DNA from 3 places in the Bacteroides zoogleoformans genome. Region 2 is predicted to be linked to each of the others. Evidence: riboswitches for the same ligand, from Rfam matches in the RefSeq annotation. Region 2 holds a riboswitch; each other region holds the start of a gene.

Region 1 (10,846 bases), 560 kb from region 2:
CGCATAGCTTGTCGCTCCACCTCCACCCATCGAAAGGCCTGCGATGGCACGGTGCTGTTTATCGCGCGCCACCCGGTACGTCTTCTCGATATACGGGAGGAACTCTTTGTAGAAGAAGTCTTCATACGCCCACCTCGGCATGTTGAAATAGCCGTTCCATACACCTGCATAGATATTGCCTCCGGCATTGGGAGAGACGATGATCATTTCACGGGCCTCGCCGGAAGCCACCAGCTGATCCATTACATCCTTCACCCGTTGATCGGTGAACCAGCTGGTGTTGACGCCCATCATGCCATGCAACAAGTAAAGTATGGGATACTTTCTTGTAGCATCTGTGTCATAACTCTTAGGAAGATAGATGGTAAACTGCCGGTTCGCACCCAACACCTTGCTATAGATACTGTCGGTCACGACCTTACTTTGCGCCCTCAAAGCGGAGAACTGCGCCTTTGCCCCCAAGAGCATGCAGAGAGCAAAAAGAGAAAGGATTAATCTTTTCATGATATAGTCTTAAGAAATATACTACAAAGTAGTTAACTTCCGGGCTAAAACCAATTGATTTATATCAAATTCTCCACGACTTTTATTTTTACGCCATGAAGATGCTGTTGCAACGGACTACTGCATCTTCATGTCATCGTGCTTTTTTCTGTTTGCAAGTTTTGATTTCATTTTTTACACCAACTATAAGTAGTAAAGGAACTGACGGGGGAGAGGCAACAAGAATCACAAATCATCCTCTAAAGCAGTACTCTTGGCATAGGTCGTGCTTTTAGCTTCAAAAAAGTCGGTCTTCACCATATTGGCATTGGAGTATTGCGACACCCAGCGCATGCTCTCAGGCTCCTTGCGATGGTCTTCGTACAAGAAGCCGAAGCCCAAGCTGTGCCAACGCAGGTTGCCGAGATAAAAGATATATTCCTCCAGCATCTGCTTGTTGAGTCCCTGTATGTCGTCGCCTATGACGTATTGCCCCCACTCTATCTCCTGCCTCACGCCTTCGCGCATCATGCTTTCGTACACGCCTATCTTATCGGGAGTGAAGAGTTCGGGTTCTTCTTTCTTCAGTTCCAAGATGATGTTGCGGAACAGCCACAGATGGGTGTTCTCGTCGCGGTTGATATAGCGTATCTCTTGGGCCGAGCCCGACATCTTGCCGTTGCGGCTCAGGTTATAGAAGAACATGAAGCCGCTATAAAAGTAAATGCCTTCGAGGATGTAGTTGGCAATCAGCGTCTTCATCAGCGTGAAACCGTCCTGACTATTCTGAAAATCATTGTAACAATTGCCGATAAACGTGTTTCGCTTCAGCAGATGTTCATCCGTTTTCCATTGATAGAGGATGTCGTTACGTTCTTCCGGACTGCAAATAGAGTCGAGCATATAGCTGTAGCTCTGGCTGTGTACGCACTCCTGAAAGGCTTGTATGTGCAGACAGAGATTCACTTCGTTTGCCGTGATGTATTCGCTTATGGTAGGCAGGTTGTTGCTTTGAAGCGAGTCGAGGAAAACAAGGAAACTCAGAATCTTGTCGTAGGCCGTGCGTTCGGCTTTCTCCAGATGGGGATAATCCTTTATGTCTTGAGTGAGATTGATTTCTTCGGGTATCCAGAAGTTGTTCATGGCCTGCCGGTACCAGTCGCTCACCCACTTGTAGCGCATGTTGTTGAAGTCGTTCAGATTGGTCGTATTGCCGCCAATCATTTTCCTGAAGCGGAGTTCGATATCGCCTTCGGGATTAAAAAGAGCGTTCTTTTTCAGTTTTTTTATTTCCATAATCGTTCGTTTTGGTTAGGATGCACAACTTTCACATTCTTCTACTTCCAAGGACTTGCTGCGGACGTAATATACGGTCTTCACTCCGCACTCCCAAGCCAGCAGATAGAGATTCAAAAGTTGGCGCATGGTGAATTCGTTGGTGATGTACAGGTTCATGCTTTGCGCCTGGTCTATATGCCGTTGGCGGATGCCCGCAGCACGCACGCTCCACGATTGTTCCAGCAGATAGGCGTCTTTGTAGAGCCAATAGGTTTTGTCGGAGAGGCCGGGCGCCACCCGCGGAAGCATGGCTCCTTTTTTCTCTTCGAGGAAGAAACGTTTCATCACCGGGTCGATGCCCGCCGTGGTTCCGGCAATGATGCCGGTGCTGCTGGTGGGGGCAACGGCCAGAAGATAAGCGTTCCGCATCCCCTCTGTGGCAACGGACGCCGCCAGTTGCCTCCATTGGGGCGAATCGTATCCGCGCTTGACGAAGTAGCTGCCCGTCTGCCAGTCGCTTCCTTCAAAACAGGCGTACTTTCCTTTCTCCTTGGCCAGCTCCATGCTGGCACGGATGGCGGCATAGTTGATGCGCTCGAACACCTTATCCATGAAGCGGAGATGTTCTTCGCTCTCCCAACGGATGCCGCGCAGGGCGAGCGCATGGTGATAGCCGCTGACGCCCAGACCGATGCTGCGGTAGCGGTGGTTCGTGATTTGCGCGAAAGGCAACGGGTAGAAGTTCAAGTCGATGACGTTGTCCAATGCCCGGACCACGGTTGCCACCTTTTCCTGCATGCGCTCCTCATCCTCCAAAGGCAAGTGCCCCAACGAGAGGCTGGCAAGGTTGCAGACCACAAAGTCGCCGGGGCGGACCGTCTTCACCACCACCGTATCGCCATCCGTCGTCCGGATATCGGTAGAGACGGATTCGATGGCCGACATGTTCTGCGCTATCTCCGTGCAGAGGTTGGAGCAGTAGATGATGCCTTTATGGGGATTGGGGTTGGCCCGGTTCACCGTATCACGGTTAAAAGTAAAGGGTGTGCCTGTCTCCACGGCGGAACGGAGTATCAGCCTCACGATGTCTTTCAGGCTCATGCTGCGGCGGGATAGGCGCGGGTCGTTCACGCAGTCCCGATACCTCCGCTCCCACTCTTCTCCGTAATAATCTTCGAGGCAATAGCCTTTCACGGTCATGATTTCATTGGGGCAGAACAGGTGCCATTGGTTGTTCAGGTCTTCTTTCGCCATCTGCCAGAAGAGGTCGGGATAGCACACGGCGGGAAAAATGTCGTGCGCCTTCATGCGGTCGTCTCCGTTGTTGGTGCGGAGCTGCAAGAATTCGGGCAGGTCTTTGTGCCAAACATCGAGGTAGACGGCCACGGCACCCTGCCGCATTCCCAATTGGTCGACGGCCACGGCAGTGTCGTTCACCAGCTTCATCCAGCGGATGACACCTCCGGCCACGCCTTTGAAGCCCCGGATGTTTCCACCCGTGGCGCGCACCTTGCCGAAGTACATGCCCATGCCGCCGCCGAACTTGCTTACGGTGGCAAAGTTGTCGATGCTGCGGTATATGCCTTCGAGGCTGTCGGGCACGGTATCGATAAAGCAACTGGAGAGCTGATGGTAGGGCTTCCGGGCATTGGAAAGGGTGGGCGTTGCCATGGTCACTTCCAGCAGGCTCAGCATATCGTAGAATTTCTTCACCCACTGCAACCGGTCGTGCTTTTCGGGCAGGGCCAGATGCAAGGCGATGCCCAGAAACATTTCCTGCACCGACTCCATCAGCTCCGCCGAGCGTGTGCGGATGAGGTATCGCTTATAGAGCAAGTCCAGCCCCGAATAGTTGAAGAGCTTGTCGCGTTCGGGACGGATAAAGCCGAAGGCCATTTCTATCTCTTGCCTCGAATAGGCATTGAGTATATAGCTGCCGTACAAAGCCTCGTCCGTGAGATAGCATAGTTTGTCGTAGTAGGATTGGACATCCGCTTTCTCCGTCTGCACTTTCAGTTCTTTCGTCATACGGAAGTTGAGCAGCCGGGCGGCGATAAACTCCCAGTCGGGAGCTTCCTGCGTGGTGAGTTCCACGGCAGCCTTGATGAGCATCGCCAGCCGTTCTTCGGCCGCCATGTCGGGCTTGCAGAAGCCTGCGAACTTCTCGGCCAAGACGTTCAGGCTGTATTCACTTCCCGGAAAGTCGTTTTGTATCTCTTTCAGCACATCGACTATGGCCTCGTCTTTTGTTCCATTGACAATCTGCGTGAGGGCTTTCCTCCGTTCGGTGCGCTGCCAGCGATAAAGTATGTAGCTTTTGGCCTCGGCATAGAAGCCGTGTTCCATCAAACTGCGCTCCACCTCGTCCTGAATGCACTCCACCGCACGTTTGTCTTCGTTCCGGTTCAAGAACTGCTCCACTTCATCGGTTACGGCATGAAGGGCTTCGTCAGTAATGTCCTTGCCCGTGCCAACAAAACTTTTGCGTATGGCAATGGCTATTTTCTCTCTGTTATAGGACTCCACAGTCCCATTCCTTTTAACTATCTGCATGTGATGTTTTTAGATTTGAATAAAAATACTCGTACACAGTTTGCCACCGTTCCCTAATCCCACGAGCGGAACCGGCTTTTCGAGAATGGCAGGTCTTCTGACTGACTCCTCGTTTCCAACGCCTTCCCGCAATCTCAAACGCTGTTTTCAAGAATGCAGTGGCAACAGGTTGTGCCGGAAATTTCGGCGGAGCTTCACAGCAGCGGGACTGTCCGGGATTTCCACCCGATTCCCTTTTAATCCGGACGGCGGGAAAATCCGCCCGAAACCATTGTGGGGCAAAGATAGCACAAATTGTAATTATTACATTATTAAATCTACTTAAAAGTACAGATTCCCACTCTCGGAAAGAAAAGGCATTCACTGCGAAAAATATTACCAAAAAAAGAGCGCTTGAAAGAGGCAAGAGAAGACGAAAAAGAAGAAAGAGGATCAGTTCCGTATCGAGGCTACCTAAGTCCTATACTTAGGGTATCTATATAATACTTTGGTCAACCCCTCTCAGAAGTGTTTCTGGCGAGGGATGGAGCGCATCCCCGTTTCTCTCGAAGAAAGAGGTTTCGGGCATGATAAACAATCGGTACATCCGCTCCCCTTTCCTCATTCTATTATACACTGAAAAGCAGTCAATCCGAATTTATTCGCTACATTTGCAGCATTCTCTAAACAAACTCCAACTATGACACACCGTCTGAACACCAACAAGCAGTTTATGGTAGGTAACGGCATCCTTGCTTTCGCCGTGATTTTTGTAGTCGTCATCTTCGTTTACATGAGTATGAGGTTGCAGCAAAAGAAAGAGGAGAACCGAAGCTTCGCAGAGACATACACCATCACACTGACCAAAGGGTTCGCCGGTGACTCGCTCTCCCTGCTCGTCAACGACAGCCTGCTGACAAAGCTGAGAATCACGGAAGAACCGTTTGAAATGGAAGTGAAGCGCTTTGCTGAACAAAGCGCACTGATGATTGTGGACAACCTCACCGACCGGCTCTTCTTGTTTGAATTGAGCGAGAAGGGAGGCAACTACCGGTTCGAAAAAGAGAACGGAGAGGTGAAACAACTGTCGCAGACGCAGGACTGACAGCCGGAGGCACGCACACCTCAAAACTCCGTGCGATATTGCTTCAATTCCATGCGCAAGGCTTCCGCTCTGCCCTCCGTCAGCTTGTCTAATAAAGCCCAAAAGCGTTCGCCGTGGTTCATTTCGCGGGTATGCGCCAACTCATGAAGCAATACGTAATCTATCAGATGCTTGGGAAGAAGAACCAAATAATAGGAAAGATTGATGTTGCCACGCATGGAACAACTGCCCCAACGCCCGCTGCTGGAGTTAATCTTCACACTCTTATAAGGCAGGTTGTGCTTCACGGAAAGCATATACAGACGGGGAGGAAGAACAATCTTCGCATTACGCCGCAGGGCCTCCTCAATCACCTTGCGCAACCAAGATTGCAGGTTTCTGTCCGAGAAATCCGCATCCGGCGGACAGATAATCTCCATTTCGCCTAACTCCGAACGGGACAAGAAACGTGCCCTCTGCCCTGCCACCAAAGTCAGCTTAAAGAACTCCGTATCGATACGGTAATCCAAATCTATCAACTTGCGGTTCTGTTTCTCTCCGGCAGCCCTCAAGCGCGGACGAAGCTCCTCCAAAGCTCTCTTCACCTCGGCAAGAGACGTTCCGGGAGGCACCGTGACGTGGACACCGTCTTCCCTCGTCCGAAAGATGAGACGACGCGCACGGGCATTGATGCGAATAAGCATACGCCCGAACTCCTTGTCTTCCAATATGTGTTCCTTATGTTCCATAATGACAAGGCAAAAGAACGAAGATTTGACCGGAAAAACAAGTATTCGCCCGCCAAAAGCGAACGGGGTGTCCGATAACGAACACACCTTTAAAATCATATCACACTAATATACAACAGATTAACATTATGGCATGAAAATTGAGTCAAGTATGCTGACGAAGTTCCTTTCAAAAAAAAGCGCATCTGCATGCAACTTTTACGAAAAGTACTGCGTCTAACAAATAAAGACGAATACCAAATCAAAAAAAGAACGAAAATGAAGAGCTTAACAACAATCATTACAATCGCTTTCTTGGCTTTCTCCACCACCGCCTGTTCGCAACAGCACAGTTACTATTCGAGAGGTTTCTTTAAAGGGAAAACTATAAAGGCCAGCAAGAACTATGTGACGAAAGTCATCAAAACGGACAACTTCATCAGATTGAGCGTAGCCGGCAGTCCGGACGTCAGCTATACGCAAAAAGCCGGCAAACCGGAAGTGAAAGTGTACACTTCGGACAACATCATAGACCTGCTGGACATCCACGTGAAGGACAATACACTTCACATCGGTTTTAAGAAGAATGTAAGCGTAACCTACGGCAAGCTGGAGATTAGCGTTTCAGCAGAGAAATTGAACGGAATTGCCGTGGCAGGTTCGGGAGATGTGGAGCTGGCCAACGGACTGAAAACAGATGAACTCAAAATCTCCGTGGCAGGTTCGGGCAACATCAGCGGAGATAACATTTCCTGCACAGACCTCAGCATCTCCATCGCCGGTTCGGGCGACATCAACAGCAGCAACATCACTTGCAATAACCTCAAAACCTCCATTGCCGGCTCAGGCGACATGAAACTGAACAATGTGACGGCTGTATCGGCCGGCGTATCCGTAGCAGGTTCGGGCACCGTCATTCTGAACGGAAGCACCCCGGAGGCCGCATACAGCGTGACTGGTTCGGGTGACTTATTCGCATCCGATTTTGTTGCCAAGAGGGTTTCCGCCAATGTAACCGGTTCGGGCAGCATCAAATGCCATGCCACCGACTTCCTGAAAGTGCGCACCAGTGGCAGTGGAAGCGTAGGCTATAAAGGCAATCCGGAATTGGACTACCCGAAAAAAGGATTGTACAAGCTTTGATTAAGAGGATAACGGTCATGAAATCAGCGCCTGATAATAGCAGTGCAGGTGGCTTTTCTGCGACACATTCTCTTAAAAGGAACAGGCTTCTAAACAAAAATCTCTCTTAAATTACCTATAATATTAAGAAACAGCATCTAATATGGAGAATGGCAAAAGGTTTCCGTGAGGAAGCCTTTTGTTTTTTCATCCCAATGGAGAGGAAGTGCATGAAAACATAAAAGGGACACCGCATCTCGCGGTATCCCGTCTATCTTAGTTAGTTACTATAAATGTTTTGAGAGAATTGAAACTTCACAGCCTCAACTTGTTTTAATAAAGCACACTAACTATATTATGTTTAAAGCAAATGAAAATATTATTTTATAATTGCAAAGAAAAATATCTACTCTTTGATTTCCTTCTCCTTATCCACAAGGCGCAGGCTGTCTATCACCTGACTTTCCTTAGCAACGGTCGTCTCTCCGGAAAGAGCCACCGAGGGAGCGGAAATCTGTTTACCTATGGTATCAGCCGAGGCCACTTCCTTCACATCGGAAAAGAATGAATGTTGCATCACATTGCCCAGTGAAAGAATCGCCGCCACTACCGCAGCAGCCTTGAACAAGGGTATGAAGCGTGCCGCCAGCGTCAAACGCTTTGCTTTGACTACCGGGACTTCTATTTCGGCCAATACCCGCGCATCGAAATCTTCGCCCAAGTGCACCTCCTGCTGAAGTTGCTCGTATACGAACAATTCTTTATATCGAAGCAGATGTGCGGGAACATCGCTTCCGCTGAAGAAAGCGCGCAGTTGCGCTTCCTCTTCGAGGGAGGTTTCGCACTGCCAGTAGCGCTTCAAGAGTTGTTCTATATATTTAGAGTCCATAACCTTCTGTATCTATAAACTTTTGTTTTACTTTTTGCCGTGCCCTGAAGAGGTTCACTTTTACCTGCTCCTCGGTCAAGTTCAGGACAACCGCTATTTCTTTATAACTCTTGCCTTCGACATCCCTGAGCTGCATAATCAGCCGTTGTTTTTCGGGAAGCTCGTTCATCAACCGGTGTATCAATGCCATCCGTTCTTTATTCACCAGCTTGTCGTAAGGGTTCGATGCATCGGCGAGCTGCTCCATGTCAGGGGTGAATTCCACGGTGTGGGCATCCTTTCGCTCGCTCCGGTCTATCGCCAGATTCTTTGCCACTGTCAGGCAGTAAGCCTCGACCGAACCGAACTGCGCCCATTCATCACGCTTGTTCCAAACCCTTATCAGCGTTTCTTGCACAATATCCTCTGCTTCTGCCCTATCGAACGTGATTCGCAGAGCCAGCCGGAAGAGTTTGTCTTTCAGCGGAAGAATATCATTACGAAAGCTGAGTTCTTGCATCTCTAATAAGTTGACGGTTAAGTATCCAGAAAGTTACAGGCAAATACTATTTTTTTTTGCTTCTGATGTACTTTTTCTTTTGCTTGCCCAAAAGAAAGTACATTAACGCACCATCCTCGTCCCTCCCTCTTCTCCGATAGCCGCAACCGAAGTGATGATTACTTCGGAAACCCCGGAGGTAATTGCCTCGAAAGCATTTTCGAGCTTCGGAATCATGCCGCCTTGAATCACTCCCTCGGCCACATATTGTTTGAACTCGTCGGGAGTTATGTGTGGAATCACGCTGTCATCATCGTTCTCATTGCGGAGCACGCCTTTCTTTTCAAAGCAGAACACTAAGGTGACATCGAACAGCGAAGCAAGGGCTTTGGCGATTTCTCCGGCAATGGTGTCGGCATTCGTGTTCAGCATGTTGCCTTCGCCGTCGTGCGTCAGCGGAGCCATCACCGGGATGATGCCTTTGCAAATAAGGTCGGCCAGCAAAACGGCGTTGACTTGCTTCACATCGCCCACAAAGCCGTAGTCCACCTCTTTCACCGGTCGCTTCACGGAACGGATGGCATCCATGTCGGCTCCCGTGAGTCCCAATGCGTTGACGCCACGTGCCTGCAAACCGGCCACGATATTCTTGTTCACCAATCCGCCATACACCATCGTCACTACTTTCAGGGTTTCGGCATCGGTGATGCGGCGGCCGTTCACCATACGGCTTTCGATACCCAGACTTTCAGCCAGCTTGGTGGCCGAACGTCCGCCTCCGTGCACCAATAGCTTATGCCCCCCGATAGCCGCAAAATCATCCAACAACTTACGGAGGGTGGCTTCCTCCTCCACTATTTTGCCGCCTACCTTGATAACAGTCAGTTTCTCTTTCATTGCTTCCATATAATTCGATTATCCGCAAGATGTCCTTGTGCCGGCTTCCGGCAGACAGTCGCAGACACGATGCGGATAATCAGTTCTCATATATAATTAAGGTGTATACACTCCGGTTTCTTGAAGAAAAAAACCGTATGCATCAGCGATTAACGATTAGGGGTTAGGATTGGTAAGTGAAGGTATTCTTTGGAGGCTGGTTCGCTTTGCAGATACACCCCGCCCAACTAACCGCTAACCACCATACGCTAACCGTTCTATTCCAAATACGTGTATCCGTATAGTCCGGAGCGGTAGTTGGACAAGAATTCCTTGCCCTCCTCTACCGAGATGCGGCCTTCCTTGACGGACTGCGTAACCCACGTTTCCAGTGTGCGCACCAGTTTCTTGGGGTTATATTGCACGTAGTCCAGCACTTCGGCCACGGTTTCGCCGTCAATCAGCTGGTCGATGGTGTAGCCCTTGGAGTTGACAGACACGTGTACGGCGTTCGTATCGCCGAAGAGGTTGTGCATATCGCCCAGAATCTCCTGATAGGCTCCTACGAGGAACACGGCCAGATAGTAGTTTTCCTTGTCGCGGAGCGAGTGCAAAGGCAGCGTGGTGGTATCGGAACGCGAAGTGACGAAGTTGGCAATCTTACCGTCCGAATCGCAAGTCATGTCCTGCAAGGTGGCTTCGCGGTCGGGACGTTCGTCCAGCCGTTGGATGGGCATGATGGGGAACATCTGGTCGATGGCCCAAGAGTCGGGCAATGATTGGAACAGTGAGAAGTTGCAGAAGTATTTGTCGGCAAGCAGCTTGTTGAGTTTGCGAAACTCTTCGGGCACGTGCTTCATGTTTCCGGCAATGGTGTTGATTTCGCGGCAGATGCTCCAATAGAGCTTTTCTATCTGCGCACGCGTGTTCAGGTCGACAATGCCGTGGCTGAAGAGGTCGAGGGCCTCTTCGCGAATCTGTTGCGCATCGTGCCAAGGTTCGAGCATACTGCGCTGGCTCAGGTTGTCCCAGATGTGATACAGTTCCTTCACCAGTTCGTGGGCATCTTCACCCGGTTCCCAATCATCGTCCATTTCGGGCAGGGAGGCCGTCTCCAGCACTTCGAAGATAAGCACGGAGTGGTGAGCGGTGAGGCTGCGGCCGGTTTCGGTGATGATGTTGGGATGCGGAAAGCCGTGTTTGTCGGCAGCGTCGACAAAGGTGGACACCACGTCGTTGACGTACTCCTGAATGGAATAGTTGACGGAGCTTTCGCTGTTAGACGAGCGTGTGCCGTCGTAGTCCACCCCCATGCCTCCGCCGGTATCCACAAACTCGATGTTGAAGCCCGATTTGTTGAGCTGCACAAAGAATTG
Region 2 (10,846 bases):
TCTGCAAATTTCTGGAACAGGCAGAAGGGGTAAAACCCGCCGCTTTCATCGACACGTCCCTGAAAATTCTTCCATTGCTCTACCTCAAAGCCTCCTTGTTGCCCCACTGCAAACCCATAGGAGATGAAACGCCGGAGACATTCGTCACCGAAGAAACTTACGAAGTACTCCGCATGAACATAGCCAACCTCCTCGCCGGAAAAGACGATTATCTGGAGGTATTCGTTTCTGACATGAAGTACAGCGATCAACCCATCGCCAGATACATATCCGAAGACTTGGCCGATATCTATCAAGACATCAAGGATTTCATTTTCGTTTTCCAACTGGGACTGAACGAGACCATGAATGATTCTCTCGCCATCTGTCAGGAAAATTTCCGTTTGTATTGGGGACAAAAGCTGGTCAATACGCTGCGAGCCCTGCATAGCGTGAGATATACATTAGACGAAAACGAGGAAGAGGCAGACGAAAAGATGGAATAAAAGCAAATTGCACATGGTTATACATAGAACAATCAATAAAGAGTTGCTGAAGGAATTGCCTAAAGTTCTTTTCGCGGGACAGATACATGTAGTGCAAACTCCTTGGGAAGCCGAAAAGGCGGTAAGCTATCTGAAGACCTGCCCGCTATTGGGCATTGATAGCGAGACTCGTCCGTCATTCAACAAAGGGCAGTCCTACAAAGTCGCACTGCTGCAAATAGCTTCGGAAGACCATTGTTTCCTCTTTCGCTTGAACCTCACCGGACTGACGTTGCCCGTCATCACATTGCTGGAGAACCCCTCCATCACCAAAATAGGACTTTCGCTGAAAGATGATTTCATGATGCTGCACAAACGTGCTCCGTTCGAACCGCGTTCCGTCATCGAACTACAGGAGTTTGTCCGCCCCTTCGGCATTCAAGACAAAAGTCTGCAAAAGATCTACGCTATTCTTTTCGGAGAGAAGATTTCCAAGAGCCAACGTCTATCCAATTGGGAAGCCGAAACCTTGACGCAACCCCAACAGCTATATGCCGCCACCGACGCCTGGGCATGCCTCAACATCTACAACAAACTGCAAGAGCTAAGGCAAAGCGGAGATTTTGTGATCGCTACAGAAGAAGTAGAATAATAAAGCATTCCACAATCAAGCACCTGTATAAAAAACAACCACCCTTTTATGTATAAAGTATATCTCAAACCCGGTAAAGAAGAATCATTGAAGCGTTTTCATCCTTGGGTATTTTCCGGTGCCATCGCACATCTCGACGGAGAGCCGGAAGAAGGAGAAACAGTGGAGATTTACACCTCTCGAAAGGAATTCATTGCCAAAGGACATTTCCAAATCGGCAGCATCGCTGTGCGCGTTCTCACATTTCAGCAGAACGAAGCAATCGATATCGACTTCTGGAAACGCAAACTCGGCATAGCCTATGACATGCGACGCAGCATCGGTGTCGCCGAAAGCGCCACAAACAACACCTACCGCCTTGTGCACGGAGAAGGCGACAACCTTCCGGGTCTTGTCATCGATATATATGCCCGTACAGCGGTCATGCAAGCACATTCTGCCGGAATGCACCTCGACCGTATGGTCATTGCCGACGCATTGGCTCAAGTGATGGCCGATAAAATAGACAACGTCTATTATAAATCGGAAACGACCCTCCCTTTCAAAGCCGACCTTTACCCCGAAAACGGTTTCCTGAAGGGCGGAAGTACCGATAACATTGCCATGGAGTATGGATTGAAGTTTCATATAGACTGGCTGAAAGGACAGAAGACCGGTTTCTTCATCGACCAGCGCGAGAATCGTGCTCTGCTGGAACGCTATGCTCCGGGACGCAGTGTATTGAACATGTTCTGCTACACCGGCGGATTCTCCGTCTATGCCATGCGGGGTAATGCCCAGTTAGTGCATTCAGTGGATAGTTCGGCCAAAGCCATTGATTTGACAAACAGGAACATTGAACTAAACTTCCCGGGCGATAACCGCCATGCCGCCTATGCCGAAGATGCATTCAAGTATCTGGACCGCATGGGCGACCAATATGACCTCATCATCCTCGACCCGCCGGCCTTTGCCAAACACCGCGACGCCCTGCGCAACGCCTTGCAAGGCTACCGCAAACTGAACGTCAAGGCCTTCGAGAAAATCAAGCCGGGCGGCATTCTTTTCACGTTTTCTTGTTCGCAAGCCGTCAGCAAGGAAAACTTCCGCACGGCCGTGTTTACTGCCGCCGCCATGTCGGGACGCAGTGTGCGCATCCTCCATCAATTGACACAGCCCGCCGATCACCCGATAAGCATTTATCATCCCGAAGGAGAATACCTGAAAGGGTTGGCGCTTTATGTAGAATAAAGAATTTTATTACAAAACTTTCTTTTAGCACTCAAAATTAGATATAAATTGCGATTTATATCTAATTTTGCTTTCCTTAAACAGAGAAAAATGGAGAAACTTCATCCGATCATGTTTGCCGGAACCGGTAGTGATGTGGGAAAAAGTATCATAGCTGCCGCCTTTTGCCGCATCTTTAAGCAAGACGGCTATCGACCGGCACCGTTCAAGGCACAGAACATGGCTCTGAATTCCTATGCAACGCCCGAGGGATTGGAAATAGGAAGGGCACAAGCCGTACAAGCCGAAGCCGCCGGCATACCTTGTCACACGGACATGAATCCATTGTTGCTGAAACCGCAGTCGGACCATACATCGCAAGTGGTACTCAACGGCCGTCCCATAGGTAATCGCAATGCTTACGACTATTTCCGCAAAGAAGGGCGCGAAGAACTTCGTGCTGAAGTATGTGCCGCCTACGACCGTCTTGCCACCCGCCACAATCCCGTGGTGCTGGAAGGTGCGGGCAGTATCTCCGAAATCAATCTTCGGGACACGGATCTTGTGAACCTTCCCATGGCCCTACATGCCGGGGCCGATGTGATTCTTGTGGGCGATATCGACCGAGGCGGCGTCTTTGCCGCTGTCTATGGCTCACTGATGCTGCTCCGTCCGCACGAACGCCGATGTGTCAAAGGCATTCTGATTAATAAATTCCGCGGAGACATTCGTTTGTTCGAGTCGGGCATAAAGATGTTGGAAGAGCTTTGCGGTATTCCCGTCATAGGCGTGGTTCCCTACTACAAAGATATCTATATTGAAGAAGAAGACAGTGTGGCGTTGGCTTCCAAGTCGGTACGCGCCGAACAAGGGAAAGTGAACGTGGCCGTAATCCTGCTCCGGCACCTCAGCAACTTTACCGACTTCAATGTGCTCGAACGCGACCCACGTGTCCACTTGTTCTATACCAATAATGTGGATGAATTGGCCAAGGCCGATATCATTCTTCTGCCGGGCAGCAAGAGCACGCTCGACGACCTCTATGAGTTGCGCCGCAACGGTGTGGCTGCCGCCATCATCCGCGCCCATCGCGAAGGAGCCTCTGTGATGGGAATATGCGGCGGTTATCAGATGATGGGCCAAGAGGTGCTCGACCCTGAGCATGTGGAAGGTGAAATAGAACGCCTGCCGGGTTTGGGACTGCTGCCTGTAAGTACCCGCATGACGGGAGAGAAAGTGACGAGACAAATACGGTTCAAAGTAAATGGAAAGCAAAGGCGGGATAGTGGCAACCGGCATACGGAGGACGTTTTCCCTCTGTCGGGATATGAGATTCACATGGGAGAAACCCTCCCTGTCGAAGGGGCCTGGGCCTCTCCTCTGAACCTGCTGGAAGACGGCACTTCCGATGGATATTTTGACGATGACACCTGCATGGGTACATACGTCCACGGCATCCTCGACAACCCGGAATTTATCGACTTTCTGCTCCACCGCTTTGCCGGTAAACTCTCCGCCACCGCCCGGACATTCGATTACCCGAAGTTCAAAGAAGAACAATACGACAAGCTGGCCGACCACGTGCGCCGCCACGTCAATATGCCACTTGTCTATAAAATACTGACAGAAAACCATGATTGAAGGACACGGAGACGATTCATACAAATACAGCCGCCCGATAACGGTCAATTTCAGTTCGAACATATATGGCAAAGCAGACTTGTCGGCTTTGAAAGCCCATTTGTGCGATTGCATCCGTGGCATCGATGCGCGGCTACCTGCCGATTGCCTTTCTTCCTATCCCGAACCGGAACCTTATACCCTCGAAGCACGTCTTGCCGCCCGTCACAACCTTCCTGCCGATAGCGTATGCGTCACAAACGGCGCCACTGAAGCCATCTATCTCATTGCCCAAACCTTCAGAGGGACACATACCGCCGTCTTGCAGCCCACTTTCAGTGAATATGCCGATGCCTGCCGCATGCACGTCCACCGGGTGGTATCGCTCTATCAACTCCCGGCCGGAAAAGAAAGATATCGCTTGCCTGAAAAAGTACGTATGTTATGGCTCTGCAATCCCAATAATCCCACAGGAAGTGTGGTTGAAAAAGAGCGTTTGGTGAAACTCGTCGAGCAGAATCCCCAAGTATGTTTCATCATCGATCAGTCCTACGAGCACTTCACCCTGAAGTCTCTCTTCTCCCCGGCAGAGGCGATGGTCTGGCCCAATGTGTTGCTACTGCATTCCATGACCAAACGCTACGCCGTGCCCGGCTTGCGTCTGGGCTATGTCACCGGAGCCTCCAATCTGCTGCACCGTCTGCGCACCCACCGCATGCCTTGGTCGGTAAACAGGATTGCCATCGAAGCGGGACTGTATTTGTCGGAACACGATATAGATAACTTTCCGGATATCACATCCTACTTGCAGGAAACCGCCCGCCTGCACGCCGCTCTCGAAGACGTCGGCGGGCTGGAAGTGTGGCCCACGGAAACCCATTTCATGCTGATACGTCTCCGTTCCGGTAAAGCTTGCGCTTTAAAAGATTATCTTGCCGGAGAGCACGGCATTTTGATTCGCGACGCTTCCAACTTTGAGGGATTGGACGAATGCTTCTTCCGCATAGCCACGCAAACACGTGAGGAGAACGACCTGCTGGTAAAGGCCATAAGACTTTGGTTTGAGAAGACGTGACGGCCGAAGCCACCTCACCCCTGTCCAAATATATTCTGATTAAAAAAAACAAACAGCAACAGATTCGCAAACTATAGAAACATTATCCCGCACTATGATGGAAGAATCACTTATATTTTTAGCCATTGCCTTCAACCAGAATTTGCCATTACTCACGGCGTGGTTGCTCGACCGCTTGTTTGGCGACCCACTCCGGCTTCCACATCCCGTAGTGGGCTTCGGCAAAGCCATATCCTTCTTCGAACATCGCCTGAACCAAGGTTCACATCGCCGCTTGAAAGGGGCCCTCGTCAGCGTCTTTCTCGTGGCCGGTGTCTATCTGACCACATTCTTCCTGCTGCGACAAGCGGCCTTTTTTTCTTCGGGTTTGCTCCTGAGTTTGCAGATTCTCCTGATATTCTATTCTTTGGCCGGCACTACCCTGATTCGTGAGGTTCGCATGGTGTTCAAAGCAATAGACAGCTCTTCGGAGGAAGGAAGGAAACAAGTGGCACGCATTGTGGGGCGCGACACTTCCCGGCTCTCGGCGCAAGAAGTGCGCACAGCCGCCCTCGAAACACTTGCCGAAAACCTCAGCGACGGGGTAATGGCTCCTCTGTTCTGGTATCTGTTGCTGGGCGTTCCCGGCATGCTCGCTTATAAAATGGTGAATACATTGGACTCCATGATAGGCTATCAGAATGAACGTTACCACCGCTTCGGCTGTTTTGCCGCCCGTATGGACGATGTAGCCAACTACATTCCCGCCCGTCTGACCGCCTTTCTGATGGTGCTTGTCGCCGGACGACCTTCTTTGCTCCTCTTCGTCGCCCGATATGGCAAGCAGCATGCCAGTCCCAACTCCGGCTATCCGGAAGCCGCCCTCGCCGGTATTCTGGACTGCCGCTTCGGAGGTCCTCACGACTATTTCGGCGAAGAGGTGTGGAAACCTTACATCGGAACCAATCCCCGGACGCTGACAACAGAAGATATGCAATTGGCCGTACGCATCAATCGTCGTGCCGAGTCTTTGATGATTCTGCTTGTCATCCTGTCCGCCACACTGCTATACTTGTGAAGTCAAGAGCCGGATAAAATTTATATCCTCACCCCAACACCAGTATCAGCATCTGAGCCGTGAGCACCCGCAGAAACATGGTCAACGGATAAACCGTGGCATAGCCTACGGCAGGAGCGTCGCAAGAGGTCAGTTCCGAAGAATAGGCCAATGCCGGCGGATTGGTGTTCGCACCGGAAAGCACACCGATGAGCGTGAAATAATTCAGCTTCCATAAATAACGTCCCACCACGCCGGCAATGAGCAAAGGCAACACCGTGATGATGGCGCCATAAGCAATCCACACATAACCGCCTTCATGAATGATGGTATCTACAAAACCTTTTCCTGCCCCGAGTCCCACACAAGCCAGAAAGAGAGAAATCCCGATTTCGCGTATCATCAGATTGGCGCTCATCGTGGTATAAGTTATCAGCTTGTAGCGCGGCCCGAAACGGCTGATAAGAATGGAGACGATGAGCGGTCCTCCCGCCAGTCCCAGCTTCACGGGTTGCGGAATGCCGGGAAACATGAAAGAAATGCTTCCCAATATACAGCCCAAGGCAATGCCCAGAAAGATGGGAATGAGATTGGGATGGTTCAGCCGCTTCAACGAGTTGCCCAGCACCTTCTCGGCATGCCCCATCGCAAGTTCGCTGCCCACAACCGTCACCCGGTCACCCATCTGCAATTGCAGGTGCGGGGCCGCCACCAAATCGACGCCCGAACGGTTCACGCGCGTGATGCTCGCTCCGAAATTCTTGCGTATCTTCAGTTGCGCCAGCGACTTACCGTTCAGCTCGGGTTTGGTGATAAGAAAACGGCGGGATATCAGCTTCTTGTCCACCTTCTCCCACTCCACCGTGATTCTTCTGCCCAGAAAGGCGATGATAGCCTCCACGTCCTTGGGGTCGGCAATGAAGAGAATCTCGTCTCCTACATGCAGCACCGTGTCGGCACTTGCCAGCTCCGCTTCTCCGTCGCCTCCGCAATGGCGTATGCGCGAGATGACAAACGCGCGGTTCAGCAACGGCTTCGCCTCTTTTATCTTCTTGCCTTCTATGGCTTCATTGCGTATCTCCACAGAGACGGGGCTGACCGTCAGCTCCTGCTGCTGCCCCAATCCGCATTCGGCTTCCTTCTCTTCCCTGCCCGCATCTACACGGAACAGAAACTTCAGTGCCAGCAGTGACAGAATGCAGCCGATGACGCCCAACGGATAGGCCACGGCATAGCCCAAAGCTATTTCAGGCGCGTCTGCTCCGCTCAAGTCACTGTTGGCTTGCTGGGCGGCACCCAGCCCCGGAGTGTTCGTCACTGCCCCGGACAAGATACCTACCATTGTGGTAATGGGTATATCTGTAAGTATATGAAGCAGGACGGCAATCAGTACGCTGACGAAAACAGCCAGCATGGCCAGCATATTCAGCGTAAGCCCGCCTTTTTTGAAAGCAGAGAAAAAACCGGGGCCTACTTGCAGGCCGATGGAATATACAAAGAGAATCAGTCCGAACTCCTTCAGGAAGTGCAGCAGATGTTCGTCCAGATTCAAGTTGAAGTGCCCGAAAACGATACCCACAAACAATATCCAAGTGACACCCAACGAAATGCCCGCCACCTTCACCTTTCCCAACATAATGCCGAAAGCGATGACGAGTGCCAGAATAAGAACGGAGTGAGCCACTCCACCTCCCCAAAGATCGGGATAACCCTCAAAAAGGTTTCTTAATAAATCCATAGTTTCTAAATTATTATATTAAAACAATCGATAATCGGGCTTTGAGAAAGAATGTAAAGTATCCCCACAGAAATCACTTCTCCGGGGATACACACTTTACACATTGAAACAGCTATTAATATAGGCCTATTGCCGTGTTTTCCCTGCCATCAGCCATAGACTGATTCAATATCGGGTTCGATTTCATTTGAGTATATCGCACTCTACGGTGCACTAAAATGCAGACATGCCCCGGTTGCAGGCATACCTTTCAAAATCCGAATGTTGACAATTGTTCCTTGCACTGTCTTCCTAATCCCACGAGTAAAGGCAGCATTTAATGAATGGCAGGTCTTCTGACTGACTCCTAATCTTGAAGCCTTCCCGATACATGCGGTGCAAGTATCAGTGGCAAAGGTTCTTTTCAAGACATCAACAGAGCTTCACAGCAGCGGGACTGTCCGGGATTCACACCCGATTCCCTTTTAATCCGAATGACGGAAACGTTCATCCGGAACCGATTCAAACGCAAAGATAATGGAAATAGTAAGCAATACAAAAAAAAGACGTTTATTTTTTTCTTATCTTTGCCGCCGGTTTTGGTTCGCATCCTCCATTCCATGGAGAGAAACGCGATGAAAAGGGAATCAGGTGCAAATCCTGAACAGACCCGCTGCTGTAAGTCCTTTCAACATCTTTGAGTATTCTGCAAGCCACTGTCCGCCGATAAGGACGGGAAGGCATTCAAAGAGGGATAAGTCAGAAGACCTGCCAAGACGATACGGTTTTAGCGCTTTCGGGAAGAATAAAGCAACAAAACATCGAGTCGAGGTTTTCCTGTTTCATTTTATAATGAGAGAATCTTTCTCTTTGTTCTTTTTCGCCTCCTTTGAAAGTAAGTTTATAATGCCTAAAGGAATCGGAATGAGAATAACCGCCTATCTGTCATTGATATTCATCATGCTGCTGCCTGCCTGTATTACGGCGCAGAATAAAGTCACTCTATCCGGGAAAGTCACCGACCGGAACGGAAGTCCCATCGCTCAGGCTGCCATTGCCGTAGAGGGCACAACGTATGGGACGTATTCCGATGACTCCGGCAGATATTCGCTGCAAGTGGCTGCGGGCAGACACACCTTCGTGGCCTCCTTTTTGGGCTATCACGCCGTGAAGCAGTCTCTTGACATCCGGCAGGACAAAAAGCTTAATTTCACATTGCAGGAAAATGCCGTGGCGCTGAATGCCGTAGAAGTCTATGGCAAAACCCGGACGCAGAAAATCAAGGAAGGCGCTTTCACCGTCAGTGCCCTCGACGTAAAGCCGATGGTAAATTCGTTGAATAACCTTAATAATCTGGTGAACCGCACAACCGGCATCAAGGTCAGAGAGGAAGGCGGGGTCGGCTCTGACTTCGATCTCTCCATCAACGGGATGTCCGGCAACTCCATCCGCTATTTTCTGGACGGAATGCCGCTGGATGCCAAAGGAAGCGGCGTTTCATTGGCAAATCTGCCGGTCAATATCATAGACAGGATTGAAATATACAAAGGCGTGGTTCCGGCATTTCTGGGAGCCGATGCACTGGGAGGCGCCATTCATATCATTACGAGGCAGGAAAAGAAACATTTTCTGGATGCTTCTTACAGCGTCGGCTCTTTCCACACCCACCGCGCCGACCTCAACGCGCAAATCGCAGAACCCAAGACAGGGCTTATCATCAGGCCTACCGCAGGTGTGAACTATTCGAAGAACGACTATCGGATGAAAGACGTAGAGATGCGCGACGAAAGCGGAGATAACTTCATCATCGGCAATCCCAAACGCTTCCACGATGCCTACTTCTCGCTGTGGGGGCAGATAGAGGCCGGAGTAACCGGAAAAAAATGGGCGGACGAGCTCTTCGTCTCAGCTTCTTATTCCCGGACAGACAAGGAATTGCAGACAGGCTCCGTACAGAGTAAGGTGTATGGAATGGCCGAAAGGAAGTCGGACGCATGGAACGTGGCGGCACGCTATCGCAAACGGCATTTCATTCTGAAAGACATGCAGTTGAGCGCCTCCTTCTCTCATACCCGGGATCATTCCCTGACCATCGACACTGCCTACCGCAAGTATTACTGGGATGGCGGCTACATTGTGAGCCAGCGCAACGAGATTATGGGCAGACAACCTTCCATGCGCCACTACAAAAGGCCGCTGACCATCATGCGCACCAACCTCGACTATCGGCTGAACGACCGCCATAACCTCAACCTGAACTATCACTTGAGCCGCATCGGAAACGACCGGTACGATGAGATCGACGAAGAGTTCACGCCTTCGAACGACGCCGTGACCAAACACATCATAGCCCTTTCCTACAACCAATTGCTGCTTGATGGGAAGATGAACAACGTGTTCTTTCTAAAAGATTACATCAACCACCCGAACATCCGACAGACCGACCGGCCCGGTGTCACAGGTTCCCGAAATGTGCAAGGCTCCACCACCCGCAACTATGCAGGTTACGGCGCCGGAGCAAGATATACCGTGGCCGAACCTTTGTCCGTCAAAGCATCCTACGAGCACAGCGTAAGGTTGCCGGTGGCCCGCGAACTGCTCGGCAACGGTACCACCATCTATGCCAACGTGGCCCTGAAACCGGAAAGCAGCGACAACCTCAACGTCTCACTGTTCGGCACATGGCACCCCTATGCCGGACATACGGTTTATTACGAAGCCGCCGCCTTTCTGCGAAACGTGGACAATTATATCCAAACCACCGTAGCCGAAAAAGAGGGAACCATGCAATACACCAACGTGCCAGCAGTACATATCAAAGGCCTGGAAGGAGAAGTGCGTTATGACTGGCAGTCCAAGCTCAGGCTTGCCGCCAATATCAGCTATCAGGACGCACGCGACCAACAGAAGCTTAAAAGCGACGGAAAGCCCTCGGCCACCTACAACAACCGTGTGCCCAACCGCCCGTGGCTGTTCGGCGGTGCCGAAGCCTCTTATACTTTCGGCAATCCGGTGTTGCCCGGCGGCAAATTGCGCCTGAACTGCTCCTATCAGTGGGTGCACTGGTATTTCC
Region 3 (10,846 bases), 260 kb from region 2:
CGAAGTACGCACCTCGGAGGTGCCGGTGGTTGTTGAAAGCTTCAACGTGCTTGGCCCTTTTTCGCCCGACGGAGTAAGTATGGTGCACCAATCAGAGTTCGTGGTAGCCGTCCATTTGGCCGCAGCATTGAATGTGACGGACAATATTTCGCCCGGAGTAATTTCTACCGCCTTTCCTTCTTGCCAGCTTTGGCCGGTTATGCCGGGCTGAATGGCGTCGTCATCATCGTGGCACGAACCAAGACCTATTGTTGTCAATGTGAACAGGATGAAAATAAAATAATGTTTCAGTTTCATTTTTCTAAGTTTTTTAATGGCTCCCAAAAATACATATTTAATCGTTAAGTAGAAATGATTCTAAGAAAAACTTATGATTTGGCGAGCGGTTGATTTCAATTTGCTGTCAAAATACCGGCCGGCAGAAACACTATAGCCTTTCTCTTGTCCCGACGCCTTATTTGTTCGATAAACATTCCTGTAGGTTGTCCGGGGCGTAAAAAACATGCCGGTTCGTTTTGTTTTTGCGGAAGTAAAAGTAATTTTGCAAAAGAAATGAGAAAGAGAGACAAAGCGTGTGTGAAAGCAACGCCCGAAGAACCGAAACGCGAGCAGCGCATGGTCTGCCTGATGAGCGAAGAAGAACAGCGGATTGTGGACCGTTATCTGGAAAAGTATAAGATAACGAACAAGTCGCGTTGGCTGCGCGAGACTATCCTCATGTTCATCCATAAAAACATGGAAGAGGATTATCCGACCTTGTTCGGCGAACATGATATGAGGAGGTGAAGGAACCTTTGCCGTATCAAAACCCTGTCGGAGCCGTACCTGCTCCGTATCTATAGGAGCGGAGGTTATGCGGAGGTTATACGGAGTTGATACGGAGTTGATACGGAGGATATACGGAGGTTATACGGAGCTGATACGGAGGATATGCGGAGCAAGAATGAATGAGGACAAACCGATAGAATAAATCAGATATTTTCGTGGACGATACATTTTATATGAAGCAGGCGCTTCTTGAAGCGCAAAAGGCCGGTGAGCGGGGAGAGGTTCCCGTGGGGGCTGTAGTGGTATGCAAGGATCGCATCGTGGCCCGTGCACATAACTTGACGGAAACATTGACCGACGTCACGGCTCATGCCGAGATGCAGGCCATCACTGCCGCTGCCGCGACTCTTGGAGGGAAATACCTGAACGAATGTACGCTTTATGTCACGGTGGAACCTTGTGTGATGTGTGCCGGCGCCATCGCTTGGGCGCAAGTGGGACGCTTGGTGTTTGGCGCCGAAGACGCGAAGCGGGGATATCTGCATTATGCGCCGCAAGCATTGCATCCCAAAACGGCAGTGCTGAAAGGAATACTTGCAGAAGAGTGTGCCGGATTGATGAAAGAGTTCTTTATTGCGAAGCGTCGCTGACTTATGATTTTTTCTTAAAAAAACTTTGCTGTTTTTAAGAAAAAATCATACCTTTATACCGCATTTGGTTCATCGCGTTTGTTGGATTTTGTCCTGCTTGGGACTTTCAATTTCACACAACCGGATGATTAAAAGGGAATCGGGCGTAAATCCCGAACTGTCCTGCAGCTGTAAGTCGCGTTTCCGGGCAAGCACAATGTCACTGAGATTCTTGGGAAGACGTTTGCCACCGGGCGACAAGTCAGAAGACCTGCCTTTGCGTTGTCATTCAAAGCACCCTCGGGATGGGCTAAGATTGAAAAATGTCAAGAAGAATATTCATACGTAGCAAGCGCCTGCTATCGGCGCTTGCATTGTGTACACTCGCAGAGTGTGCCATGGCACAGCGTGTCGGGGGGACGGACAGACCGAGCCGCCTCGACAGTATCCAACATCTATCGGAAGTAGTCATCACCGCCCGGCAGACCGGGCATGCCGTTATCCCCGTACAACAACTCTCGGGCAAGGAGCTTCAACGACTGAGCGTTCACAGCGTGGCCGACGCCATGCGTTACTTCGCAGGTGTACAAATCAAGGACTATGGCGGTATCGGCGGACTGAAAACCGTCAACGTGCGTTCTTTAGGCACCAACCATACGGGAGTTTTCTATGATGGCGTACAACTGGGCAATGCGCAGAACGGTCAGATAGATTTAGGCCGCTTTTCACTCGATAATATGGAGGCTCTGCAACTCTACAACGGGCAAAAGTCCACCATTCTGCAACCCGCCAGAGATTTCGCATCGGCATCGGCCGTCTATCTGCAGACACGCAAGCCCGAATTTGCCGGGAAAGACAAGAAAGATAACCTCAATATTGCACTCAAAGCCGGGTCGTTTGACACCTATAACCCTTCTGTCCTGTGGGAACATAAGCTTTCCGACAACCTCAGCTCCCAGCTCAGCACCGAGTATATGACTACTTCGGGACGCTACCGTTTCCGCTATGCCAAAAAGAACGGATACGATACCACCGAGGTACGCCATAACGGCGATGTGCGTGCTTTTCGTATGGAGACAGCTTTGTTCGGCCGGATTCCCCGCGGCGAGTGGCGTGCCAAGGTTTATTTCTACAACAGCGAACGCGGCTTCCCCGGTGCCGCCGTGCGCGAAGAACCCGGCAAGTTCCGCCATCAAGACCGTCAATGGGACACCTCGGTGTTCGGACAAGGTTCGCTGCGCCGCCAATTCACCGACCGTTATACACTGCTTGCAAATGTCAAAGCGGCTTACGATTACCTGCACTATCTCAGCGACCCGCGGCTGGATGTGACCACGATGTACACCGACAACCATTATCGCCAGACCGAAGCCTACTTCTCGGCCTCGCACCTCTATGATGTATGCGAATGGTGGTCGGTCTCCCTCTCCAACGACATACAGTACAACCATCTTAATGCAGACCTCGTGAACTTTGTCTATCCTACACGGTGGACGTTTCTATCCGCCCTGTCTGCAAGTCTGCATTGGGACAGGCTCTCCGCACAATTCTCGCTGCTCCATACTTATGCCGCCGACCATACCCGCAAGAGCGGCGGGGCGGCCGGCGATAAAAGCAAGCTGACTCCCACCGTGGCATTCAGCTACAAGCCATTCGTCACCTCGACCGACCAACTTGCACTTCGCGCTTTCTACAAACGCATATTCCGCATGCCCACGTTCAACGACCTCTATTATACCTTCATCGGCAACAAGGAATTGAAGCCCGAATACACCACGCAGTACGACGTCGGGCTTACATACGGCAAGTCCCGGCCCGGCCGCATCCTCAAAAGGATAGAGTTGCAAGCCGACGGCTACTACAACGAAGTGGAGGATAAAATCGTGGCTATGCCCACCAGCAACCAGTTCCGCTGGACAATGATGAACTTCGGCTTGTGCCATATTTGGGGACTTGATGCCTCGGTAAAGGCAGACTGGCGCTTGGGAAAGGCCGATGTGTCTTCTCACGTCACATACACTTACAACAAGGCGATGGACCATACGGACAAGAAAAGCCGCTTCTACGGCGGACAATTGCCCTACGTCCCGTGGCATGCCTTTTCGGCCATCATCACCGCCGCCTATCGCCAATGGACGGCCAATTACAGCTTCATCTACACCGGCGAGCGCTACGAGGCGAGCGCCAACATTCCGGAGAATTACACCAAGCCGTGGTATACCAGCGACCTGTCGCTGTCGTGCAGTTTCCCTTTCCGCAGGTGGGTGTTACGAGTTACGGCCGAAGTCAATAATATCTTCAATCAGCAATACGAAGTGGTGCAGTGCTATCCCATGCCGGGTACTAACTTCAAGATAAAACTGAACGTCATCATATAAAAAAGGAGGAAATATGGAGAAACTCTTAAGGTATTTTCTGTTTTGCTTTGCACTCAGCCTGTCAGTATCTGCCTGCCGCAGCGACGACGAGAACATCATCCCTCATCAGGAGGAGCAGGTGGAGCCCTCGCCGGAGGATCTAAGCACCGACATTAAAGGGTTCTTCCTGCTCAACGAGGGGAACATGGGATCGAACAAGTGCACCCTCGACTACTACGACGCCTTGACGGGCAAGTACATCCGCAATATTTATGCGCAAGCCAATCCGGGTGTGGTGCAAGAGTTGGGCGACGTGGGCAACGACATACAGATTTACGACGGCAAGATATGGGCGGTCATCAACTGCTCTCACTTCGTGGAGGTGATGAACCAGACCGATGCGCGGCACATCACTCAAATCTCCATTCCCAACTGCCGCTACATCACCTTTTCCGGCCGTTATGCTTATGTCAGTTCTTACGCCGGCCCCGTGCAGTTAGACCCCAATGCCCGCTTGGGATACGTGGCCAAGATAGACATCGACCGCCTGGCTGTTGTAGATACTTGCAACGTGGGGTATCAACCCGATGAACTGGTGGTTTACGACGGCCGGCTCTACGTGGCCAACTCGGGCGGTTACCGCTTCCCCAACTACGACCGCACCGTGTCTGTCATCGACTTGCAGACTTTCCGCGTCGTCAACACCATCGATGTGGCCATCAACCTTCATCGGTTAGAGGTAGACCGGCAGGGCTACATCTGGGTTTCATCGCGAGGCGACTACTATGGTGTACATTCCAAGACCTACGTCATCGACCCGCGTACCGATACCGTTTGCGATGCTCTCGACGTGGCGAACACCGAAATGACCCTGTCGGGCGACTCCCTCTATATCTACGGAACGGAATGGAGCTACGTCACCAATTCGTGGACTTTCAGCTATGCCATTATCGATACCCGAAGCCGGGATATCGTCACCCGTCGCTTTATCACGGACAATACGGAACGAAGAATCAAGATGCCCTACGGCATAGCTGTCAACCCCGATACGCACGAGTTCTATATCACCGATGCCGGCAATTACGTATCTCCGGGAGACCTTTATTGCTTTACTCCCGACGGGTGTAAGAAATGGAGTGTCCGCACGGGCGACATACCTGCACACTTCGCCTTTACAAAGAAGAAACTTCATTATTAATCACAATTATATTACTCATTTAAACATTTTAGCACGTATGAAGAAGTTAATGAATTTAGGCTGTGCAATGTGCATTATTGCTTTCGCATTCACAGCGTGTAGCAAGGATGATCCGGAGCCTTTAAGCATCGGTTTGGCGGCACAGTATGAAACGCTCAACTGCAAGGTGCTGGATATTAAGCCGACCATTGCCAACGGCACGGCCGCCAAGTACAAATGGAGCTGTGGAGACTCTATCTACAGCACGGATGACGTCTTTACCTTTATCACAGCGGAAGTGGGAAAGAAAGACTTCGTGCTCACCGTGACCGATGCCGAAGAGAAGGTTTACACCGCCAATTTCGCCATTAATGTGACGGACGGAGGATATAAGAATATACAGACCTCCGTTATAGAATATGACCCGGCACCGTATGAGTTTATCAATACTTACGTGATTAAGAACAGGAACAAAGCTGCAGTAATAAAGGAGTTGAACGATATGCTGAAAGCCGGTAAGATGTTTAAGGAGATCGATATGGAAAGGGCATCCCGCAGAGGGCTTCCGATAGGGAGCATGGGCGGTTCTGCCGTACTGGGCTTCGACCACACGATTGTCAATGTGCCTGGCGAGGACGATTTCAAGATGGAAGCATTGCCGGATACCGGTCTGTCAGGTGTGGTATATGTGGCTTACGATAAGAATAAAAATAGCCTGCCCGATGAGGATGAGTGGTATGAGCTGAAAGGCGACAACTATGGTAAAGAAAAGGTGGAAAACCCGAATGCCTTCGTCACCTATTCATCCGTGGTTTATGATCAGGACTGGAACGAGTTTGAGATCCATTATAAGGATGATTTGGAAAAACAGCCCTTAATGGTAGGGGAGGCTTGTTTTCCCGGTTACGACGATCAGGGTAATTTCATGAAAGATTCCGGATGGAGAGAACTTCCATTCACGATTAATTATAAAAGAGTTTTTGCCAATGAGGATAGAAAAGGGTATGTGTGCAATTTTAAGAACGCATTCAATATAGAAAACGCGGTGGATCAAAAGGGAAATAGCGTGAATCTGCCGGGTATCGACTTTATCAAGATTGTTGCCGGAGGCTTTGTTTTTAATGAAGGTACTCTTCCCGGTATAGCTGTTAGGGATATATATGACTGTCATTTAACCAAATGACTTTTTGTTTAACCAATGTTTTACTTTAAACTTTTTTTATCATGAGAATAAAATTGTTTGTATTGAGTGTAATGGCTTTGGCCTTTGCAGGTTGCAGCAAGGATGATCCGGAGCCTCTGACTATCGGTTTGCAGGCACAGTATGAAACGCCCAACTGCAAGGTGCTGGATATTAAGCCGACGATTGCCAACGGCACGGCCGCCAAGTACAAATGGAGCTGTGGAGACTCTATCTACAGCACGGATGAAGTCTTTACCTTTATCACAGCGGAAGTGGGAAAGAAAGACTTCGTGCTCACCGTGACCGATGCCGAAGAGAAGGTTTACACCGCCAATTTCGCCATTAATGTGACGGACGGTGGATATAAGAATATACAGACATCCGTTATAGAATACGACCCGGCACCATATAGGCATATCAATACTTATGTGATTAAGAACAGAGATAAGGCCACGGTGATGAAGGAACTGAACGATATGCTGAAAGCCGGTAAGAAGTTGGAAGAAATCAATATCCACAACGGCTACCGCAGAGGTCTTCCGATAGGCTATATGGGCGGTTCTGCCGTATTGGGGTTCGACCATACGGTTGTCAATGTACCGGGTAAAAACGATTTCAAAATAGGAGCATCACCGGATACCGATATAACAGGCGTGGTGTATGTAGCTTACGACAAAAACAAAAACGGGATGCCCGATGAAGATGAGTGGTATGAACTGAAAGGGGATAGTTATGGTCAAGAAAAATATGAGTATCCGAATTCATACACCAAATATTCTGCCCCTTATGATTTTAGTGAGTATGGATATATGAAACTCGATATTGAAGACAGTTTTGGAATAAGCGGTACTACTCGCATTTTACGAGGTTTCCCCGGATATGATGATCAGGGTAAGTATATGGAAGGTTCAGGGTGGAGAAAACCACCATTCACCCTTTATTACAAGGCAGTAGATGTCAATGATGACCATTTGGGGTATATATGTGATGCTATTAATTTCTTTAATATAGAAAACGCAATAGACAAAAATGGGAAGAGCGTGATTTTGCCGGGTATCGACTTTGTCAAAGTTGTTGCCGGAGGTTATCATATCAAAGCTTCTATTATCGGTCTAACTTTAAGGGATATTTATGATTGTCATTTAACCAAATGACTTTTTGTATAACCAATGTTTCACTTTAAACTTTTTTTAATTATGAGAACAAAATTGTTTGCATTGAGTGTAATGGTATTAGCCTTTGCAGGTTGCCAAAACACAGAGTGGGAAAACGATTCAGCAATCGTTAACCAAAGTACAAAAGAAGTAAAGGCCTTGATAAACAGGCCTGTGGTAATGGAAGCCCCTGTCAAGGGTGCCGATTCGTATGCGTGGTTCCGGAACGGAAAGTTGGTTTCTACGGATTCCGAATACACTTTCCAAGAAGAGAAGTCCGGAATGTACGATGTGGTGTTGGAAACCTCTAAGCGTGGCGTGCAGAGCAGGGTTACTTATACAGTGACCAACTCTATCAGCCTTAGTTCGGAACTGAATCAGTTCGTGCTGAATTCCGACAACGGCATTCAGCCTCCCGGGCAGACGGGCTACTATTGGAATCAGACTTATACCAATACGAAGTTCCACGAGACTCCTCATTTTACTTTCTCGCACACGGGTACTAATTCCGGTTATGGATATTGGGACGGGTTCACCGTTTCCAATGTGTACGACAGTTCTAATTTCGGCACCTATACGACGGATACCATCCATTCGGGTTCCGTCAATTGGATTGCCCATCAGTGGGGGTGCATGGACAGGGATAACAGCAATACCAACTTTATGTTGGGCTATTGGGGATATTACGGTAAGGATATTCAGAGTTTCCCTATCGACCCAGAAAACATTCCTTATCCTACCGCTTTCACTGAAACCGGCTTCTCGAATTGGATCAAGTTAGGAGACGGTAATACCAACTATACTGTGACGTCTATCAGCTACACTAATAGCCCCTGGGCTTACTACGGCTGCAAGGAGGGCGACGGATTCGCCACGCCGTTCAACAGTCCTTCCGACTATCTCCGTTTGTTGGTTTTCCCCGTTTATGCGTCGGGCAACATCGGAAGTCCTGTGGTTATTGAGCTTGCTTGGTTTACTAATGTATTTAAAGGTATAAATGAATGGACAACAGAAGAATTAGGTTTCAGTAATGTCAGATACCTGCTCTTCCAGATGCGTTCGTCCGATTCGGGGCAGTACGGCATGAATACCGCAGCGTATTTCTGTCTGAACAATATTGTGATGCAATAGAATGTTAGGCATAAAAAATATGCTGAATAGAGGTTATAAACAGACTAAGTTCCTAATGCCGCTTGTTGCGGCATTAGGCTTGTCCGTCTTTTCTTCGTGCAGCCCGGACGAGGATATGAGCCCGATTGTCATAGAGAAGTCGGAGTCGGCGAAATTCTATGCAAAGAGTGAATTCACGACAAAAGAAGCGGTGGACGGCAAACGCGTGTGGAGAGTGGAGAGCGCGCCCGAGGCGGCCAACTATATCTTGCAGGATACGACGGAAAGCACGGTGTGCTTCATCCCCATCACCGCAGGAGACTATAAGCTGTCTTTGAATGCGATGAAAGACGGACGGGAGTATAAGGAACTGTACACCGTAAGTGTGGAGGCTCCTGAAAAAGAACCGTCGCCTTACATCGCAAAGATTTTCGACATTCTCCCCGCTCCGGGGCAGTTCACCAACCAACTGCCGTTGTATCGGCCCGATGGCGAGGAATGGGCGAGATGGACCGACTACATGAAATGGACGGAGCGCAGCTTGGTGGGAAAGGCGAAGGGCGAGCTTATCAGCTTGGGCGGATTCGGCGGCTACATCATCTTCGGATTCGACCATACCATCTTGAATGTGGCCGGGTTGCGCGATTTCCGTGTGGATGGCAACGCCTTCTTCGCCGCCGCCAACCCTAACCCAAACGCACCGAAGAAAGGTGGCAGTTGCGAACCCGGCATCATCGAGGTGGCCTATGACAAGAACAAGAACGGCAAACCCGATGACGAGTGGTACGAGATTGCGGGCAGCGAATACAATAACCCCAAGGCCATCCGCAACTACGAAATCACTTATTACCGTCCCGAAACGGAAGAAAAAGACGCTGACTACGACCCTGAAAAGACGTTTATCACCATCAAGAAGTACATCCGCTGGGAAGACAATCAGGGCCATAGCGGCTATTTGGAAAAGAACACGTGGCACAACCAGTCCTACTATCCCGGCTGGGTGAAAGAGGACAAGCTGACCTTCCGCGGCACGCGCCTGCCCGATAACGCCGTGGAAGAGAGCGGCGAGGGAAAGTATTGGGTGCAGTATTGCTTCGACTATGGATATGTGGACAACCTGCCCAACGGCATGGCCGACAATGCTGTGGACATCGACTGGGCGGTGGACAAGGACGGCAAGAAGGTGCATCTGCCGGGCATCGACTTCGTGCGCGTTTATTGCGCCATGCGGCAAGAGTGCGGATGGCTGGGCGAGACTTCCACCGAGATACAGGGAGCCACCGACCTTCATCTGAGCGGCAAACGGATTGCCACCCGCCCCTGAGCAAACTGCAACTTTTGAGAGTTTGTTTGCATGTTGTTCGGTATTGTAGAAGAGACCGGGCAAGTCAACTGTTTGCCAGCTCCGAACCAGTTCGAAGTCGGCAAACAGTTTAGAAACCACCTTAAAATGTGCATGACATACAGTATATTAATGGCTCTGCATTCTTGATTTCTCTTGGGTGCGAGAGAGAAGAAAAATGAAAAATTACGCAATATTTCTTTTCCAATTTTCTCCAAAACAGACGCAACATCTGATATATTTACATTATTTTTGTCTCAAATAACGTAAGCCTTCAAAAAATATCCAATAGCTGTGATAAAAATACTTTTATTGATAGATTATTCCAGTGAGTTTAGTAGAAAATTGCTAAGAGGACTAGTGCAGTATTCACAAGACCATGGTCCGTGGATTTTTTATCGTCTTCCATCCTACTATAAAGTCCTTCATGGTAAACAAGGTGTAATAGAATGGGTAAAGGAGAAAAAACCGGACGCTATAATAGCGCAATGGGACCACGAAGGAAGTAATTTGCTAAAAGATTTGGATATTCCTATCATTCTTCAAAATTTTAAAAGTCGCAGTGACTATTTTTCAAATCTTACCGGAGATTATATCGGTACAGGTAGAATGGCAGCAAAGTTCTTTATTGAAAGAAAATTTAGAAATTTTGCATTTTATGGTAATAAGGGCGTAGTTTGGTCAAGAGAAAGAGCTGAGGGATTTACGCAAGAAGTGATAAAGGCAGGAGGTAACTATTTTTATTTTGAATCTGAGAGGTTGAATGAAAATGAGTGGAACAACAATCATATTAAGCTTGATGAGTGGTTAACCTCACTACCTAAGCCGGTTGCCCTTTTTGCTTGTGATGATAGATTTGCCCTTGAAGTTTCAGAGATTTGCAAAATAAACAATATTAATATCCCTGATGAAATTTCCCTATTGGGCGTGGATAATGATGAACTAATTTGCAACCTATCCGATCCTCCTATTTCCTCCATTATGCTGCAAGTGGAAAAAGGAGGGTATGATGCAGGGAACTTAATTCACCGACAAATTAGAGAAAAAAAGAATACTCCTTTTAATATCATCATTAATCCCGTGAAGATTATAGAAAGAAAATCCACGGATAAATACAATATTGAGA

The links. Region 2 has a riboswitch for cobalamin ahead of C4H11_RS11210 (TonB-dependent receptor). Riboswitches for the same ligand answer to the same signal wherever they lie in the genome.
Region 1: it holds a riboswitch for cobalamin, as region 2 does, so the genes downstream of both, C4H11_RS08790 (ribonucleoside-diphosphate reductase subunit alpha) here and C4H11_RS11210 (TonB-dependent receptor) in region 2, are expected to answer to the same signal.
Region 3: it holds a riboswitch for cobalamin, as region 2 does, so the genes downstream of both, C4H11_RS10010 (TonB-dependent receptor plug domain-containing protein) here and C4H11_RS11210 (TonB-dependent receptor) in region 2, are expected to answer to the same signal.

The regions. Positions count from the first base shown of each region.
Region 1 is NZ_CP027231.1:2,123,341-2,134,186, reverse strand. Features, by position in the region: gene C4H11_RS08800 (alpha/beta hydrolase) at 1-504, opposite strand, end outside; gene C4H11_RS08795 (ribonucleotide-diphosphate reductase subunit beta) at 730-1,779, opposite strand; gene C4H11_RS08790 (ribonucleoside-diphosphate reductase subunit alpha) at 1,795-4,314, opposite strand; cobalamin riboswitch at 4,385-4,602, opposite strand; gene C4H11_RS08785 (hypothetical protein) at 4,994-5,398, shown strand; gene C4H11_RS08780 (YgjP family zinc-dependent metalloprotease) at 5,419-6,126, opposite strand; gene C4H11_RS08775 (head GIN domain-containing protein) at 6,385-7,248, shown strand; gene C4H11_RS08770 (hypothetical protein) at 7,634-8,116, opposite strand; gene C4H11_RS08765 (RNA polymerase sigma factor) at 8,106-8,615, opposite strand; gene argB (acetylglutamate kinase) at 8,718-9,491, opposite strand; gene speA (biosynthetic arginine decarboxylase) at 9,749-10,846, opposite strand, start outside.
Region 2 is NZ_CP027231.1:2,680,109-2,690,954, reverse strand. Features, by position in the region: gene C4H11_RS11245 (DUF5063 domain-containing protein) at 1-485, shown strand, start outside; gene C4H11_RS11240 (3'-5' exonuclease) at 499-1,116, shown strand; gene C4H11_RS11235 (class I SAM-dependent rRNA methyltransferase) at 1,165-2,346, shown strand; gene C4H11_RS11230 (cobyric acid synthase) at 2,437-3,966, shown strand; gene C4H11_RS11225 (threonine-phosphate decarboxylase) at 3,959-5,020, shown strand; gene cbiB (adenosylcobinamide-phosphate synthase CbiB) at 5,115-6,077, shown strand; gene C4H11_RS11215 (putative transporter) at 6,106-7,794, opposite strand; cobalamin riboswitch at 8,103-8,311, opposite strand; cobalamin riboswitch at 8,357-8,563, shown strand; gene C4H11_RS11210 (TonB-dependent receptor) at 8,698-10,846, shown strand, end outside.
Region 3 is NZ_CP027231.1:2,422,151-2,432,996, forward strand. Features, by position in the region: gene C4H11_RS09995 (S41 family peptidase) at 1-297, opposite strand, end outside; gene C4H11_RS10000 (hypothetical protein) at 553-786, shown strand; gene C4H11_RS10005 (nucleoside deaminase) at 1,002-1,418, shown strand; cobalamin riboswitch at 1,501-1,690, shown strand; gene C4H11_RS10010 (TonB-dependent receptor plug domain-containing protein) at 1,796-3,775, shown strand; gene C4H11_RS10015 (YncE family protein) at 3,789-4,952, shown strand; gene C4H11_RS10020 (PKD-like domain-containing protein) at 4,990-6,114, shown strand; gene C4H11_RS10025 (PKD-like domain-containing protein) at 6,156-7,268, shown strand; gene C4H11_RS10030 (DUF4465 domain-containing protein) at 7,311-8,399, shown strand; gene C4H11_RS10035 (cell surface protein) at 8,419-9,702, shown strand; gene C4H11_RS10040 (AraC family transcriptional regulator) at 10,015-10,846, shown strand, end outside.